DNA from 3 places in the Ruminococcus sp. RTP21358st1_G6_RTP21358_211008 genome. Region 3 is predicted to be linked to each of the others. Evidence: predicted binding sites of a transcription regulator. Region 3 holds the regulator's gene; each other region holds the start of a gene.

Region 1 (5,940 bases), on a different contig from region 3:
TATGAGTTCTGAATTATACCTTCAAAAATCCTTTCATGGATTTTCCGTTCTGTTTTCCGCTGCCGGAAATTACATCATTCCCATACCCTGACCGCCAGCTGGCATTGCCGGAGTATCTTCTTTGATATTTGCAACAACAGACTCAGTTGTAAGCAGAGTAGAAGCAACACTTGTTGCGTTCTGAAGAGCACTTCTTGTAACCTTTGCAGGATCAAGGATTCCCTCGTCTACCATGTTTACATATTTCTCGTTCAGAGCATCAAAACCAACACCTGGCTCAGACTCTCTTACTTTGTTGATGATAACTGCACCTTCAAGACCTGCATTAGCAGCAATACGGAACAGCGGAGCTTCCAGTGCTTTCAGGATGATGTTTGCACCAGTCTTCTCATCTCCCTCAAGATCTGCCGCAAGTTTTGCAACCTCTTTGGAAGCGTGGATATATGCAGAACCGCCTCCTGCAATGATTCCTTCTTCAACAGCTGCTCTGGTAGCTGCAAGAGCATCTTCCATACGAAGTTTTGCTTCTTTCATCTCAGTCTCAGTAGCTGCACCAACACGAACCACTGCTACACCGCCTGCAAGTTTTGCAAGTCTTTCCTGAAGCTTCTCTCTGTCGAAATCAGATTTTGTCTCCTCAATCTGAGCACGGATCTGGGCAACACGATTGGCAATTGCTTCTTTATCTCCCATACCATCGACAATAACAGTATTCTCTTTTGCAACTTTAACAGATTTTGCACGTCCTAACTGAGCCATTGTAGCATCTTTCAGTTCAAGACCTACCTCGTCAGAAATTACAGTACCACCTGTCAGAATTGCGATATCCTGAAGCATTTCTTTTCTTCTGTCACCATAGCCAGGAGCTTTTACAGCTACTACCTGGAAGGTTCCTCTTAATTTGTTTACGATCAGAGTGGTAAGAGCCTCACCCTCAACATCTTCAGCGATGATAAGAAGTTTTGCTCCAGCCTGTACGATCTGCTCCAGCAGCGGAAGAACTTCCTGAATGTTGGAGATTTTCTTGTCTGTGATCAGAATATATGGATCCTCAAGGTTTGCTTCCATCTTCTCCATATCAGTGGACATGTATGCGGAAATATATCCACGGTCAAACTGCATACCTTCTACAAGGTCAAGCTCTGTGTGCATGGTCTTGGACTCTTCTACAGTAATAACACCGTCGTTGGAAACTTTTTCCATTGCATTTGCAACAAGCTCTCCGACTTCTTTATCTCCGGCGGAAATAGATGCAACGTTTGCGATCTGTTTCTTTCCGCTTACTTTCTGGCTCATGTTCTTAATTGCTTCTACAGCAGCATCTGTAGCTTTCTTCATACCGCGTCTCATAACGATCGGGTTAGCACCTGCTGCCAGATTCTTCATTCCTTCATGAACCATTGCCTGGGCAAGTACAGTAGCAGTTGTAGTACCATCACCAGCTACATCGTTTGTCTTGGATGCAACTTCCTTGATCAGCTGAGCTCCCATGTTCTCGAAAGCATCCTCAAGCTCGATCTCTTTTGCGATTGTAACACCATCGTTTGTGATAAGCGGAGCACCGAACTGTTTATCAAGTACTACGTTTCTTCCTTTCGGACCAAGTGTTACTCTTACGGTATCAGCAAGTTTATTTACACCAGCCTCTAATGCTGTTCTGGCTTCTGCGCCATATTTAATCTCTTTTGCCATAATGAATCATCCTCCTGATTTCAAGTTATTTATAAGGTTATGTCTTATTTCACAATTGCAAGAATATCGCTCTGTTTTACGATGATATACTCTTCACCGTCAAGCTTAACCTCTGTTCCTGAATATTTGGAATAGATAACCTTGTCGCCTACAGTAACTTCCATTTTCACTTCTTTCCCGTCAACGACTCCGCCAGGTCCTACAGCGATTACCTCTGCCTGCTGTGGTTTCTCCTGTGCCTGTCCCGGAAGAACGATACCGGATTTTGTTGTCTCTTCTGCTTCTAACTGTTTTAATACAACTCTGTCGCCTAATGGAACTAATTTCATGATCTATGTCCTCCTTTAGAATTGTTTTCCTTTTTCTTACTAGCACTCATTATTGCTGAGTGCTAATCACTGTTCATTATATTATTGAATTATCGTTATTTGTGCAACTCTTTTCATAGTTACATTTTCAAGTATATTCTGTTTTATTCTCTTTTATGCTCTTTTTTTCTCTTGTTTTCTCACTTTAAAAATTTTCTGATTTTTTTGTTTCGCCGCTTTTGAAGCCTGACCGTTAAAACTTTTTGGTGTAATAGTGAATTCCAATGAATTTTCCTGTTACACACAAAAAAAGAACTGCCCTCCAGAGCGTGTTTGAAAAATCATTCCCGCAATCTGCATTTCACAATTTGCAGAAAGCCTTTTTCAAACACGTTCGAAAGAAAACAGTTCTTCTGTACACTTGTTTATTATTTATTGAATTCACTCAGGCCTTTTTATTTCTCTGGGCCTTAATCTCTTCTAATTCATCAAAGATCACTTCATTGAGAACCTTGATATAGGTTCCCTTCATACCGGATGACCGGGACTCAATAACGCCCGCGCTCTCGAACTTGCGGAGTGCATTTACGATTACTGATCTGGTAATACCTACTCTGTCTGCAATCTTGCTGGCAACAAGAATTCCCTCATCTCCGTCAAGCTCATCAAAAATATGGATGATAGCTTCCAGTTCAGAGAAAGAAAGTGTGTTAAAAGCAGATTTCACAACCTGTTTCTTTCGGTCTTCCTCAGCATTCTCTTCATGTACAGCTCGCATCATCTCAAGACCTACAACTGTGGTGCCGTATTCACTGACAATAATATCCTCAATATCGTATGGACGATCCTTGCGGTACATAAACACCGTTCCAAGACGTTCTCCTGCAATATCAATAGGATTGATGATTCCCTGATAGCTGCTGGAAACATGCTCAAAGCCAAGTGTCTGGAGATTCACGTTCTCTTTGGTGGATAATACTCCTAAAAAGCGCTCATTCAGCAGAGGGTCAACATGACCGCCCACCTCATCAGCTATCAGTTCCCGGATTTCCTCAACTCCCGGGCAAAAACTTACACCAAGCACCTTGCCTTTCTTGCTGAGAACCAGGATATTAGAACTTAAAGTATCCATCAGAACCTGGCAGATATCATTAAAAACCACCTTGCTGGAACTGCTGTTATGGAGAAGTTTATTGATTTTTCTTGTTTTATCAAGTAACTGAACGCTCATTTTGTCCTCCCTTCGCTTTTGTTACATGAGAGCCTGTTAAAAAAATCATTCCCGCAATCTGTACGCTCCACTTTGCAGAAAGCCTTTTCAGACATGCTCTGGCTTTAACTGTTATTCTAATACTACACGTTTTTCAAACTATTTACAAGCTATTTTTTACTATTTTTCAATTTTGTTTAGCTTTTCTGAAAATATCACGTTTTTGAAACTATTCATCAAACAATGGAAGTAATAGAGCTTTTATTTAAAAAATCCCCTGCAAAACATAATACAGCTGCCTTGCAGGGGATTTTCCCCGGAAATTCCTTAATTTGTTACTGCTCGCACCCTTCACAGCAACCTTAATTTTCTTTTTCATCCTTCGGCCTGGCTTCTACATAGCCACAGGTCTCCTGGCTGCACACCAGTTTATTTCCTTTTTCCACCATGTAGCTTCCGCACACCGGACATTTCTTATCCGACGGCTTCTGCCATGACATAAAGTCACATTCCGGATTATCTTCACAGCCGTAATACTTACGGCCTTTCTTCGTCTTCTTAAGCACCACTTCCTTACCACACTTCGGGCAGGCTACACCAATCTTTTCATAGTAAGGCTTGGTATTGCGGCATTCCGGAAATCCCGGGCATGCAAGGAAACGTCCGTGAGGACCATATTTAATCACCATATGACGACCACAGTTATCACAGATCACATCGGTCTCTTCATCATGGATGTCTACTTTCTCCAGCTCTTCCTGGGCAGCATCCACATCATGTTTCAGATCCGGATAGAAGTTCCGGACTACTGTCTTCCACTGTACAGTACCATTCTCCACACAGTCCAGAAGTCCCTCCATGGTAGCCGTGAAATTCACGTCCACAATGCTTGGGAACGCCTGTTTCATAATACTGTTTACCACCTCGCCCAACTCTGTCACATAAAGGTTACGCTGCTCCTTTGAAACATAACGGCGGCTGATAATGGTGGTGATGGTCGGTGCATAAGTACTCGGACGGCCGATTCCAAGTTCCTCCATGGTCTTTACCAGGGAAGCCTCTGTATAATGTGCCGGCGGCTGGGTAAAATGCTGTTCCGGCTTTAACTCTTTCAGCTTCAGCTTCATGCCTTTACTCAGGCTCTGGCTTAACACATTTCCCTTCTTCATATCCTCTTCCTGCATATATACCGAAAGGAAGCCGTCAAATGCCACCTTGGAAGCGGACACAGTGAACGTATAATCTCCACCAGCCACTTTTACAGAGGTAGTCTCATACTTTGCAGGAGCCATACGGCTGGCCGCAAACCGCTTCCAGATCAGCTGATACAATCGGAACTGATCTCGTGTAAGGGATTCTTTTATCTGTACAGGTGTACGGCTGATATCAGTTGGGCGGATAGCCTCATGAGCATCCTGGATCTTCTGTCCCTTCTTCACTGTCTTGGCAGTTTCTGACACATATTCTTCTCCATACTGGCTGCTGATGTAGCTTCTTGCTGCCGCATCTGCCTCGTCAGAAATACGTACAGAATCAGTACGAAGGTATGTGATCACACCTACAGTACCGTTGCCCTTGATGTCAACACCCTCATAAAGCTGCTGTGCCAGACGCATAGTCTTCTGGGTGGAAAAATTCAGTGTTTTGGATGCCTCCTGCTGCAGGGTACTGGTAGTAAAAGGAAGCGGAGCATTCTTGATTCTCTCGCCTTTTTTCACCTCAGAGATCTCAAATTCTTCGTTCTCAAGAACCTTAAGAATCTCATCCATCTCAGCTTTATTGTGGATATCCATCTTCTTGTCTGTTCCGTAGAATTTAGCCTCCAGAGGCTTTTTCTCGCCATCCACAAGGAATTCACCATTCAGGCTCCAGTATTCTTCCGGGATAAAAGAATTAATCTCCTCCTCCCTGTCACAAATGATGCGAAGTGCAACAGACTGCACACGGCCAGCACTTAAGCCTCTCTTTACTTTCGCCCAGAGAAGCGGACTGATGGTATAACCCACCATACGGTCCAGCATTCTTCTCGCCTGCTGTGCATCTACAAGATTCATATTCAGACCTCGTGCATGCTTCAGGGAATCCTTTACAGCAGTCTTTGTGATCTCGTTGAAAGTGATTCGGTGCATTTTATCCGGATCTTCTTTCAGAGCCTGCATCAAGTGCCAGGAAATTGCTTCTCCTTCACGGTCAGGGTCAGTGGCAAGATAAATCTTATCAGCTTTTTTGGCTGCCTTGCGAAGTTTGGCAAGCAATTCCCCCTTACCGCGGATGGTTATATATTTCGGCTCGAAATCATTCTCCACATCTATTCCAAACTGACTCTTGGGAAAATCACGGACATGTCCATTAGATGCCTCTACCTCATAATTTGCCCCAAGAAATTTCTTTATTGTCTTTACTTTTGCAGGTGACTCAACTATCACCAGATATTTAGCCATACTACCTCTCCTACTTTGTATTCAGTCTACATACACTACAAATTATCCCCCTGATATTCTGTAGTATTGTCTGCCTGTCTCTCCCACAAGCCCCATTAGCTGAAGTTCTGTCAGAAGAGCACAGACTTTTGATGCTGAAAAACCGGTTTTCCGTATTAAATTATCCAGATTTTCAGGTCGTAAATCGAGACCACTATACACCAAATCCAAATCCGGTGCAAGCCCCAACTTCTTTTTTTCCACATTTTGAGGTCTGTTTTTTGCCTCGATTCCCCATTCCATAAGCATG
Region 2 (5,940 bases), on a different contig from region 3:
CAGCAGAGGATACACCTGCGGAAGGTTCCCAGACAGATGAGAACACACAGCCGGCTCAGGATGTAGCAGAAGATACACAAACCGAGGAAGTAATTGACATTGGTGCTGATGAACCAACTGATTCTTCCGCTGATGTTATGCAGCCGGCAGATGGACAGGACACAGAGAATTCTGCTGACAATTCCCAGTCTGAGATCACTACAGATGACAGTGTGATTAACATTGGAACAGAAGGCTATCTGGAAGTTCCTGAGAATGGACAGGCTGAGGATGCAAATCAGGGAGCTTCAGCTGAATCCCCTGCCCAGCAGAAACCTGTGTATACAGCAGAAATTGTTGCAGAAAATACTGCAGAAGATGGTACTGCAGTACTTGATTTTGGAACCGTAAATGCAGGCTTCACACAGGAAAATGCAAACTCTTCCATGACTAAGAATGTAACTGTTAAGAATACTGGCAACAGCACTCTTAATTTCAAAGAAATCAGTCCGGAACATTTTATGGTAAAGGATCTGGGTTCTCTTGCGGCTGGAGAATCAGTTGATGCATGGGTTATGCCAAGAGAAGGTACAGCTGTTGGAGAATACAGTGATACGATCACTTATGAAACAGAGGAAGGTGTAAAGGTTTCCTTTATTGCAAAGCTTACAGTAGCTGAGCAGAAGCAGGATGATACGAATACAGATCAGCAGCCAGCAGAGAAACCAGCTGCACCGGAAACTACCCCGGAAGTGACACCAGAGGTAACTCCAGAAGTGACACCAGAAGTCACTCCGGAAGTAACACCAGAAGTGACACCAGAGGTAACTCCAGAAGTGACACCAGAAGTCACTCCGGAAGTAACACCAGAAGTGACACCAGAGGTAACTCCGGAAGTGACACCAGAGGTAACTCCAGAAGTGACACCAGAAGTCACTCCGGAAGTAACACCAGAAGTCACCCCGGAAGTGACTCCGGAGATTACTCCAGCTCCTTCATTTACTACCGACATTTCCGAAGTGAAATTCGACAGTAAAGAAGTTGGTTACAAAGAAGCACCGGCTGCAGTTACAATCAATGTATCCAATACTGGAAATGTGAAATTAACCGGTATTGCTGTAAGTGTAAGCGGAAACGAATTTACAGTAAGTGCTCCGTCTGCTTCAGAATTAGAGGCAAATGCAAACCAGTCTGTATCTTTTACTGTTGCACCGGCAGTTGGATTGGCAGCAGGAACCTATACACAGACTGTTTCCATTAAGACAGATCAGACAGATTACCTGAATATTCCAGTAAGCTTTACAGTAACAGAAGCTGCTGCCAAGCTTACAGCTGTAGGCAAAGTATCTGATATCAGTCTGGCAAACGGGGTTGAGAAGTCAGCAGCTGGACTGCAGCTTCCATCTACTGTTAAGATTACTACAAACAAGGGCGATATGAATGCCTCTGTAAAATGGGATGTAAAGGGCAGTGCATATAATCAGAACAGTACAGAAGCACAGAAGTTCTCTGTGAAAGGTACTGTTGCTCTTCCAGACGGTGTTACAAATCCGGATAACCTGAGCCTTGTAGTATCTGTTAATGTCACTGTAAGCCGTGGATCGATTGTATCTGATGCAGGGAATAACAGTATCACAGGAATCAGCTCCGATGGAAACTATACTACAGAGACCAAGATTACTTTCACTGCAGTTGGCGCAGGTATGGATATTGAAAATCCGATTAAGGGAGATGTAAGATATCAGCCGCTGAACTGGGAGGTCCTTGAGGCAAGAAGCTGGGACGGCGCACCATATTCTGCAACTTTCCGCATGGGCAAGAATGGAAATTATACTTTGACTGTCACATATAATCAGCAGCAGTTTGATGGAAGCAACTGGGTAAATACTGGAACACAGGATACCAAGCAGGTTAATTTCACTGTAAATGCTGCACCGAATCAGACTCTGACACCGGCTGCAGACAAAACAGATGCAAATCAGAAGAATGCAGTAAAGACCGGGGATAATACTCCAATCCTCCCATTTGTAATTATTCTGATCGTTGCGATTGTCTTAATTGTAGGAATTCTTGTTTACCGCAATAAGAAAAAATAATAGTGGATTCTCAAATAAACAGTAATTGTGAATGAGAGCAGAACGAATGAGGGAGACCAGAAATGGTCTCCCTTCTTTTAATAATAATTACTAGGTTACTGTTCACTCCGTGACCAGTAACACGCTTCGCGATGCACAGAAATCATGCATTCGCATGATTTCGCGCTGAGATTCTCGGGTTTTCTGTGAACTTTGTTCACAAAAAACACCTCGCGGAATGTTACCAGTGAACAGCAATATTACTAGCACTCAATCAAAATGAGTGCTAAATTTTCCTTGACTTTTAGTCAGTTTGGTATTACTATAGTTTGTATAATTAAGAAGACAAAGGAGAGTGAGCTGCATGGCTGAGAAGCATGGTAGTTTATCAATTAACAGTGAAAATATTTTTCCAATTATAAAGAAATGGTTATATTCTGATCACGACATTTTTGCAAGAGAGTTAATCTCCAATGGTTGTGATGCAATTACGAAGCTTAAGAAACTTGATGTTATGGGTGAATACACACTTCCGGATGATTACAAAGCTGAAGTACAAGTTATTGTGAATCCGGAAGAGAAGACTTTGAAGTTTATTGATACAGGTCTTGGTATGACGGCCGATGAAGTGGAAGAGTATATTACACAGATTGCTTTTTCAGGAGCTACTGAGTTTCTTTCCAAATATAAAGATAAGACCACGGATGATCAGATCATCGGTCATTTTGGACTTGGCTTTTATTCAGCATTTATGGTAGCAGATGAAGTTCATATTGATACTCTTTCTTATAAAGAGGGCGCTGCTCCAGTACATTGGACCTGTGATGGTGGTACAGAGTATGATATGCAGGAAGGCAATAAGACTACAGTTGGTACTGAAATTACTCTGTTTTTAAATGATGAGAGTACAGAGTTTTCCAACGAATATCGTATGAGAGAGATTATTGAGAAATATTGTTCTTTCATGCCGGTAAATATCTATCTGTCTAAGGAAAATGCACCGCAGGAGTATGAGACCATTGATGAGGCTGAGCTTCGTGATGATGATGTAATTGTAGAGCGTATCCACGAGGATGCTAAGACTGAGGAGAAAGAGAATGACAAAGGTGAGAAAGAAGTCGTAGAAGTATCTCCTGCAAAAGATAAAGTAAAAATCAATAAACGTCCGGTATCTTTAAGTGATCCGGAGCCATTGTGGATGAAACATCCAAACAGTTGTACAGATGAGGAATATAAAGAGTTTTACCGTAAAGTCTTTATGGATTATAAGGAGCCTTTGTTCTGGATTCATTTGAACATGGACTATCCGTTTAACCTGAAAGGTATTCTGTACTTCCCGAAGATCAATACAGAATATGATTCCATTGAAGGTACGATCAAACTGTACAATAACCAGGTATTTATCGCAGATAACATCAAGGAAGTAATTCCAGAATTTCTGCTTCTTCTGAAAGGTGTAATTGATTGTCCGGATCTTCCACTGAATGTATCCAGATCTGCACTGCAGAACGATGGCTTCGTGAAGAAGATTTCCGAGTATATTACAAAGAAAGTAGCGGACAAGCTTACCGGAATGTGTAAAACAGACCGTGAGTCCTACGAGAAATACTGGGATGATATCAGTCCATTTATCAAATATGGCTGCATTAAGGACAGTAAGTTCTCAGATAAGATGAATGATTATATCCTCTTCAAGAACATTGATGGCAAATATCTGACTCTGAAAGATTGCATCGAAGAGAACAGGAAACCAGAAGATGAGACTAAGACAGAAGAGACTGTTGAATCCACAGAAGAGAAGAAAGAGGACGGCGCGAAAGACGAGAAAGAGCCTGAGAAGACTACTATCTTCTATGTAACAGATGAGGTTCAGCAGAGTCAGTATATTAACATGTTCCGTGAGGCAAAGAAGGATGCTGTTATTCTGAAACACAATATTGACAGCGCTTTTATTTCCCATCTGGAGCAGAAGAATCAGACTATCCAGTTTAAGAGAATTGATGCAGATCTTACAGAAGAACTGCGTGGGGAGGAAGCTACTGACGAGGAGACTTCCAAGACTCTTACAGAAGTATTCAGAGATGCATTGAAGAATGACAAACTGGAAGTGAAGGTTGAGAATCTGAAAAATGAAAAAGTTGCTGCTATGATGACCCTTTCTGAAGAGAGCCGTCGTATGCAGGATATGATGAAGATGTATAATATGTACGGCATGGATCCATCTATGTTTGGTGGTCAGGAAACTTTGGTTCTGAATGCGAAACATCCGTTGGTTCAGTTTGTAGCAGACAACAAGGATTCTGATAAGACCCCGGTTATTTGCGAGGAACTGTATGATCTTGCCATGCTGAGCCATAAACAGCTTTCACCGGAAGAGATGACCAGATTTGTTCAGAGAAGCAATGAAATTCTGCTTATGCTGACAAAATAAGTTATGACAAAAAGGGACAGACGCATAAATGAGTATTGCATTTAGGACGCCTGTCCTTTTTATATGAAAAATTGGAAAAGTTTATCCTGTTATTCTGTTTTTCTATAGAATTTTATCTCGAAATCTCTAAAAAATATTACAATTTTCTTAATTTTCGTCTCAAAATGCTAAAAAAGGCAAATTTAACTCGTATTATATGTAGAGGCAAATCAAGGGCTGACTGCAGATGCAGAATCAGAAGTATAACTTATTGTGGGAGGGACAAAAATGAGAGAGGTATACGGCACGATACGCAAACTTGGTGCGACATCGAAATATAAAGGATATTATTTTGTGGCGGAAGCCATACGCATGACAATGGAATTTCAGGAAAGACCAATGAAGATCACAAAAGATATTTATCCAAGGCTTGCAAAGAAATTTAAATCCAAGCCATCTAATATTGAGCATGATATTCGTACAATTGTAAATGTATGTTGGGAAAATCATCGGGAAAGACTGGAAGAGATTGCCGGATATCCTCTGGAATACAGACCTACCAACAGTGAATTTGTAGATATGATCGCCTTTTATCTGGGAGATGAAAAAGAAAGCAAGGTTCCAGACGTGGAATGCCAGAATAACTCTATTGGAAAATTAATGGAGAACCTATTCTGACAGGATTAAACTTCTTCTACAGATAATCCGCTGCGATGAAAAAAATCCATCACATATTGCTCCCAAAGGTGGTCCAGTTCTTTACCGGGAAGAAAGGTTTTCATAGATGTTCCGGTAATACAAAACAAGGTCTTATTCTTATATTGGAGATTCAAATACAGACCTGTTATCAGTTCGGGAGAAAGTGAAAATGCAGAACTCTGCAATAATGCAACGGTCTTGTTCGGAGAAAACTGAAGCACGATTTTGAAAGAAAGAGGCGCTTTTTTTCCACGGATAACAGAATAACAAAATGGTTTTACTTCTTTCCAGAGAGAGAATGTACGGTGGCTGGAAGCTAAAAATTCCTGCTCATCATTATCGAAAAAATCAGTTTGGAGTTTGCCGTCAATGGAAAAAACATTGCTGGTAATGATCTCTGCCTGGTTTAGCCAGAAGAGATCGAAGGTATCTCCAAGAAAAAGCTTATTGGTAAAATTCTTCTGGTCAGTGATTTTTAAAGCGAGCATAGGGACCTCCTTTCTAAAGGGCATGTCGCCTGTCGACGACATCAATATATGAAAATCAGTTGCTGATGAACAATAACCATTATAAAGCAATTTGGGGGAAAATGGAAGAAAAAACTCTTTTCAAACACATAGTAATGTGTTAATATAGATGTGGTATTTAAAACTACATATTACGGAAAAGAGGACGATATAATTGAGTTATAAAATTGTGATAGATAGCTGTGGAGAACTTCTGGAGCAGTGGAAACAGGATGAAAGATTTGCTTCCGTACCGCTTACACTGACTGTT
Region 3 (5,940 bases):
GCAGAAGCCGGTTTCTTTCATCATTTCAATATCAAAGTTGGTACGCTCGGAGATACGCTGGGCTTCCAGAAGCTTGTCTTCGCTTTTAAAGTAGTCTACCCGTTCTTTTAATTCCTCTTCAATGGCAATGGCTGCTTTCTGAATCTGCTCCGCTGGTACTACATAATGGGAAGCAGGGAAAATACCGATGTGCGCAAGCTGGCATTTGATTTCTCCGGTGAGCACATCAATCTCAGAGATACGGTCAATCTCATCTCCGAAAAACTCCACTCTGACAGCGGTATCTGAGCTGTTAGCCGGAAAAATCTCCAGAGTGTCGCCACGGACGCGGAAGGTACTTCGGTGGAAGTCCATTTCATTTCGGGTGTACTGAATGTCGATCAGCTCCCGGATAACCTCATCACGATCCTTAGTCATGCCAGGACGCAGGGAAATCATCATGTCCTGAAATTCCTGAGGAGAACCCAATCCATAGATACAGGACACAGAAGAGATGATAATAACATCTTTTCGCTCTGACATGGCGGCAGTGGCAGAAAGACGGAGCTTGTCAATTTCATCATTGATCGCAGAGTCCTTGGCAATATAAGTGTCAGAAGAAGGCACATATGCTTCTGGCTGGTAATAATCGTAATAGGAGACAAAATACTCCACCGCATTCTCCGGGAAGAATTCCTTAAACTCACCGTATAACTGTGCTGCCAGAGTTTTATTATGGGCCAGGATCAGAGTAGGCTTATTCAGCGCCTGAATAACGTTTGCCATAGTAAAAGTTTTACCAGAGCCGGTGACACCAAGCAGCGTCTCAAACTGATTTCCCTCTTTAAATCCCTTTACCAGTTTCTCAATAGCCTGTGGCTGATCGCCGGTTGGTTTATACTCGGAATGTAATTCAAAATGATCCATATGAGTCCTTTCTTTTATAAAATCAAACACGCTTTAACTGTTTTCAGTATAGCATCCTTTTTTATAAAAGTACAGCAGAATCGAATATTTGTTCTGCCTTCTGAAATGCCAGAAGCATTCCAAAACTTTAATTGACAGACATACCTATAGTGCGTTATCTTAAAAAAGAAAAGCGTGATTGTTCATGACCTGACCAGTAACACGCTTCGCGATGCACAGAAATCATGCAGAATTATTAGGAGTGCCGGAAATGGAAGAAAAACAAAAGAATAAAAGATATGTGCTGAGAAAGCTTTTTTTTGCCTCGTTATATCTTAGTACGTTTACTTTTGGCGGCGGATATGTGATCGTTACTTTATTGAAAGAGAAATTTGTGGATCAATATCACTGGATCGATGAGGAAGAAATGCTGGATCTGGTGGCAATCGCACAGTCATCTCCAGGAGCAATCGCGGTAAACGGAGCAATTGTGGTGGGATACAAGCTTGGGGGAATACCGGGAATGCTGCTGTCGGTTCTGGGGGCTATTATTCCGCCAATGGTGATCCTGTCCCTGATTTCCTTGTTTTATGATGCATTCTGCTCTAATTATTATATAGCAGCTCTTTTGAAAGGCATGACTGCCGGCGTAGGTGCTGTGATCATTTCCGTGGTATACGACATGGGGAAAAACGTGGCGAAGTCAAAAGACTGGGTAAATGTGATTATTATGGTCATCAGTTTTTGTGCAAGCTATTTTCTGAAGGTGAACATTATTTATATAATACTTATTGTGGCTGTATTTGGATTTGCGCGTACACTTGTGAAGGAGGGCAGCAAAAAATGATTTATCTTCAGCTCTTTTTCAGCTTCCTTCAGATTGGTGCATTAAGCTTTGGAGGTGGATATGCAGCAATGCCTCTTATACAGGAACAGGTAGTGACTATGCATGGCTGGCTTTCTATGGAAACTTTTTCGGATCTTGTGACCATTGCAGAGATGACTCCTGGTCCTATTGCAGTAAACTCCGCAACCTTTGTAGGAACCAGGATTGCTGGTCCTGGTGGCGCAGTGGTGGCTACTCTTGGCTGTATTTTACCCTCCTGTATAATTGTAACCCTGCTGGCATATATTTACACGAAATACCGGAAAATGTCCCTTCTCCAGGGAACTCTTACATCCCTTCGCCCGGCGGTTGTGGCCATGATCGCCAAGGCAGGAGTCACCATTTTAGTATCATCCTTTTTTATAAATGGTGCACTGGAACTGTTTCGGGAAAACATATGCATTCGAATGGTGGTGTTCTTTACTGCCGCACTGGTGCTTTTAAGAAAATTTAAAATGAATCCCATTCTGGTGATGGTTTTGTGCGGTGTGGCAAATATGTTGTTTTGCGCGGCTGTCGGAAGCTGACTGGAAAATATATGCCAGCTGACTTTCGTATATGGTGCTGCCGCAGGTAGGCTGCACCTGTGTTTAGAAGAAAAAATAAGGGGGATAACAGATTGAACATATGTGTATATGGCGCTTCAAGTGCACTGCTTAAAAACATTTATTATGAAAAAACAGAAGAGCTTGGAAGAGCAATGGGAAAAAGAGGTCACGGTCTGGTGTTTGGCGGCGGAGCTACCGGAATGATGGGAGCAGCAGCCAGAGGCGTGGCAGCAGAAAATGGTTACATACTTGGAATTGCTCCCCGATTTTTTGACCAGCCTGGAGTTCTGTATGAGAAATGCACGGAATTTATTTTCACAGAGAATATGAGAGAGCGCAAAAAACTTCTGGAAGAAAAATCAGATGCTACGATCGTAGCACCTGGCGGAATTGGTACTTACGAGGAATTTTTTGAGATTTTTACCTTGAAAAGCCTGAAACGTATTGACCGCCCAATTGTGCTGTATAACATTGACGGATATTATGACAGGATGAAAGCATTGCTGGAGTACACAGCAGAGGAGAAATTCATGGATTTTTCCGTGCTGGATCTGGTAGTTTTTCTGGATGAGCCGGCGGCAGTTCTTGACTATCTGGAAAATTATAAAAAATAGAGGCTGCTATTCAGCAGGTACTGTTTTGTGAAACATATAACTGTGAAGGTACTGAACAGTTACAAAATGGACATATCGCCTATGTGCGGTATTAGTATACAGGAAAGAAGATGCCAGGGGGAATTTTCTCAAGGCATCTTTTTCATTTATGCGGCAGCAAACATAAGACTGCGTTGGCAGATACCTGGTAGTATCTTTGTTACCCCAAAAGGTATTGCAGTAAGGAGAATTTAGCCGGAATGGTAAAGTATAGGGTAAAAACTATCAAAAAAGATGAAAAAAATTTGTAAAAAATATTGACAAAAGGAATACTGAGGTGTATCTTAAGAACATAGATGTTAGCACTCCTAAATAATGAGTGCTAACAAAAGGAATTCGAAGAAGCCAGACGGAAATCAGAATCAGGTTTGACCGTCTGCTTTTCAGGAAGGAGCAGATATTTCATGGATGAAGTATTAGATGAGCGCAAACGGAAAATACTGAAAGCAATCATCAAAACTTATATGGAAACAGGCGAGCCTGTAGGTTCCAGAACTATTTCCAAGTATCCGGATCTGAATGTCAGCTCTGCTACCATCCGAAATGAGATGTCCGACCTGACAGATATGGGCTACATCGTACAGCCCCACACCTCAGCCGGAAGAATTCCATCAGATAAAGGCTATCGCCTTTATGTAGATGAGCTTACCAGGGAGAAGGAAGCCGAGATCGCAGAAATCCGTGATCTGATGATTGAGAAATCAGATAAGATGGATAAGGTGCTTAAGCAGGTGGCGAAGGTTCTTGCCACGAATACCAATTATGCGGCTATGGTTGCGGTTCCCCAGTATAAGGGAAGCACCCTGAAGTTCATTCAGCTTTCACGAGTCAATGAGCGGCAGCTGATTGCCGTAGTTGTATGTGAGGGTAATGTCATTCGGAACCAGATCATTAATATTGATGAGGAGATGGATGACCAGACGATCCTGAAGCTGAATCTTCTTCTTAACACGAACCTGAACGGCGTACCCATCCAGGATATTAATCTGGGCATGATCGCCAGATTGAAAGAACAGGCGGGTAGCCACAGCGGTGTGGTTGCAGATGTGCTGGACGCAGTTGCAGCTACGATTCACGTGGACGAAGAAGATATGAAAGTATATACATCGGGAGCGACCAACATATTTAAGTATCCAGAGCTTGCAGATACATCCAGAGCCAGTGAGCTGATTTCCACTTTCGAGGATAAGCAGGAACTTGCGGATATGGTCCGTGAGGAAATGGGAGATCCGGAGAACACAGGAGTTCAGGTATACATCGGGGATGAAGTTCCGGTACGTACCATGAAAGACTGCAGTGTGGTCACAGCTACTTACGAGCTGGGAGATGGAATGCGTGGAACTATTGGAATTATCGGTCCCAAGCGAATGGATTACGAGAATGTAGTGGACAGCTTAAAGAAATTAAAAGTCCAGCTTGACGAAATGGTAAATAAGAAAACCTAGAAAGGCGGTTGAAAGCGTGTCAGAAGAAATGAATAAAGAAGCCGAAGTACAGGAAGAAGCAGTTGACATTCCGGTAACAGACGGAAGCGAAGAAGAGGCAGCAGATACAGCCCAGACAGCAGAAGAGGAGACTTCCGAAGAGCCTGCACAGACAGAAGAAACTGAGCAGCCAGATCAGGAAGCAGAATCTCAGAAGGAACCGGAAACCAAGACAAAAACTTCTTTCTTCGGCAAGAAGAAAAAAGAGAAAGATAAATTTGAACAGCAGGTCGAGGAGCTTACAGACAGACTGAAGCGCAGCATGGCTGAATTCGATAACTACCGTAAAAGAACGGAGAAGGAGAAATCCAGCATGTACATCATCGGTGCCAGGGACATCGTTGAAAAAATGCTTCCGATCGTGGATAACTTCGAAAGAGGTCTTGCACAGGCACCGGAGGATGATCCATTTGCAGAAGGCATGAAGATGATCTATAAGCAGATGATGACAGCCTTTGATGAGATGGGCGTGAAGCCAATCGAAGCTGTAGGCAAGGAATTTGATCCGAATCTGCATAATGCAGTGATGCATGTGGAGGACGAATCCGTTGGCGAGAACATCGTCGTAGAGGAATTCCAGAAGGGATATACTTACAAGGATTTCGTTGTAAGACACAGTATGGTAAAAGTTGCTAATTGACAGAGAGCAGCTTGGAGAATCAAACTTCATCGACATTTTCTAAAAACAAAGTATAAATGTTACTGTTCGTGTAATGGACAGCAACCATGAATTTTTAAACAGGAGGAAAATTATCATGGGAAAAATCATTGGTATTGACTTAGGCACAACAAACAGCTGTGTAGCTGTTATGGAAGGTGGACAGCCAACCGTTATCGCAAATACAGAAGGATCCAGAACAACACCATCTGTTGTAGCATTCACAAAGACAGGTGAGCGTCTGGTAGGTGAGCCTGCAAAACGTCAGGCAGTAACAAACGCAGAGAAAACAATCTCTTCCATCAAGAGAGAGATGGGTACAGATTACCGTGTAACAATCGACGATAAGAAATATTCCCCACAGGAAATTTCTGCTATGATTCTTCAGAAACTGAAAAAAGACGCTGAAGGATACCTTGGAGAGTCTGTTACAGAAGCAGTTATCACTGTTCCGGCATATTTCAATGATGCTCAGCGTCAGGCAACCAAGGATGCTGGTAAGATTGCAGGTCTTGATGTAAAACGTATCATTAACGAGCCTACAGCTGCAGCTCTTGCATATGGTCTTGACAATGAGAAAGAGCAGAAGATCATGGTTTATGACCTTGGTGGTGGTACATTCGATGTTTCCATTATTGAGATTGGTGATGGAGTTATCGAAGTTCTGGCAACAGCTGGTAACAACCGTCTTGGTGGTGATGACTTTGACCAGAGAATTACAGACTATATGCTTTCTGAGTTCAAGAGAACAGAGGGCGTTGACTTAAGCAACGATAAGATGGCTCTTCAGAGACTGAAAGAAGCTGCTGAGAAAGCTAAGAAAGAG

Evidence for each region. Region 3 encodes HrcA, which represses chaperone genes, less so after heat shock. Its sites were predicted from a motif close to TGTTAGCACTCNNNNNNNNNGAGTGCTAACA; they were not measured.
Region 1: groES (co-chaperone GroES) is a predicted target of HrcA. The motif match lies at 2,059-2,089, and genes of this name have one in related genera.
Region 2: htpG (molecular chaperone HtpG) is a predicted target of HrcA. The motif match lies at 2,316-2,346, and genes of this name have one in related genera.

What each region holds. Positions count from the first base shown of each region.
Region 1 covers NZ_JBDGDM010000035.1:35,325-41,264, reverse strand. Annotated here, with positions in the region: gene groL (chaperonin GroEL) at 70-1,692, opposite strand; gene groES (co-chaperone GroES) at 1,737-2,021, opposite strand; partial or broken gene AB5Z12_RS13960 (DUF6783 domain-containing protein) at 2,298-2,375, opposite strand; gene codY (GTP-sensing pleiotropic transcriptional regulator CodY) at 2,446-3,231, opposite strand; gene AB5Z12_RS13950 (DUF6783 domain-containing protein) at 3,212-3,322, opposite strand; gene topA (type I DNA topoisomerase) at 3,573-5,651, opposite strand; gene dprA (DNA-processing protein DprA) at 5,694-5,940, opposite strand, start outside.
Region 2 covers NZ_JBDGDM010000048.1:5,481-11,420, forward strand. Annotated here, with positions in the region: gene AB5Z12_RS16445 (hypothetical protein) at 1-2,075, shown strand, start outside; gene htpG (molecular chaperone HtpG) at 2,419-4,485, shown strand; gene AB5Z12_RS16455 (sporulation initiation factor Spo0A C-terminal domain-containing protein) at 4,753-5,142, shown strand; gene AB5Z12_RS16460 (DUF5721 family protein) at 5,148-5,651, opposite strand; gene AB5Z12_RS16465 (DegV family protein) at 5,845-5,940, shown strand, end outside.
Region 3 covers NZ_JBDGDM010000010.1:34,464-40,403, reverse strand. Annotated here, with positions in the region: gene uvrB (excinuclease ABC subunit UvrB) at 1-906, opposite strand, end outside; gene AB5Z12_RS05610 (chromate transporter) at 1,157-1,732, shown strand; gene AB5Z12_RS05605 (chromate transporter) at 1,729-2,298, shown strand; gene AB5Z12_RS05600 (TIGR00730 family Rossman fold protein) at 2,391-2,933, shown strand; gene hrcA (heat-inducible transcriptional repressor HrcA) at 3,377-4,417, shown strand; gene grpE (nucleotide exchange factor GrpE) at 4,434-5,096, shown strand; gene dnaK (molecular chaperone DnaK) at 5,212-5,940, shown strand, end outside.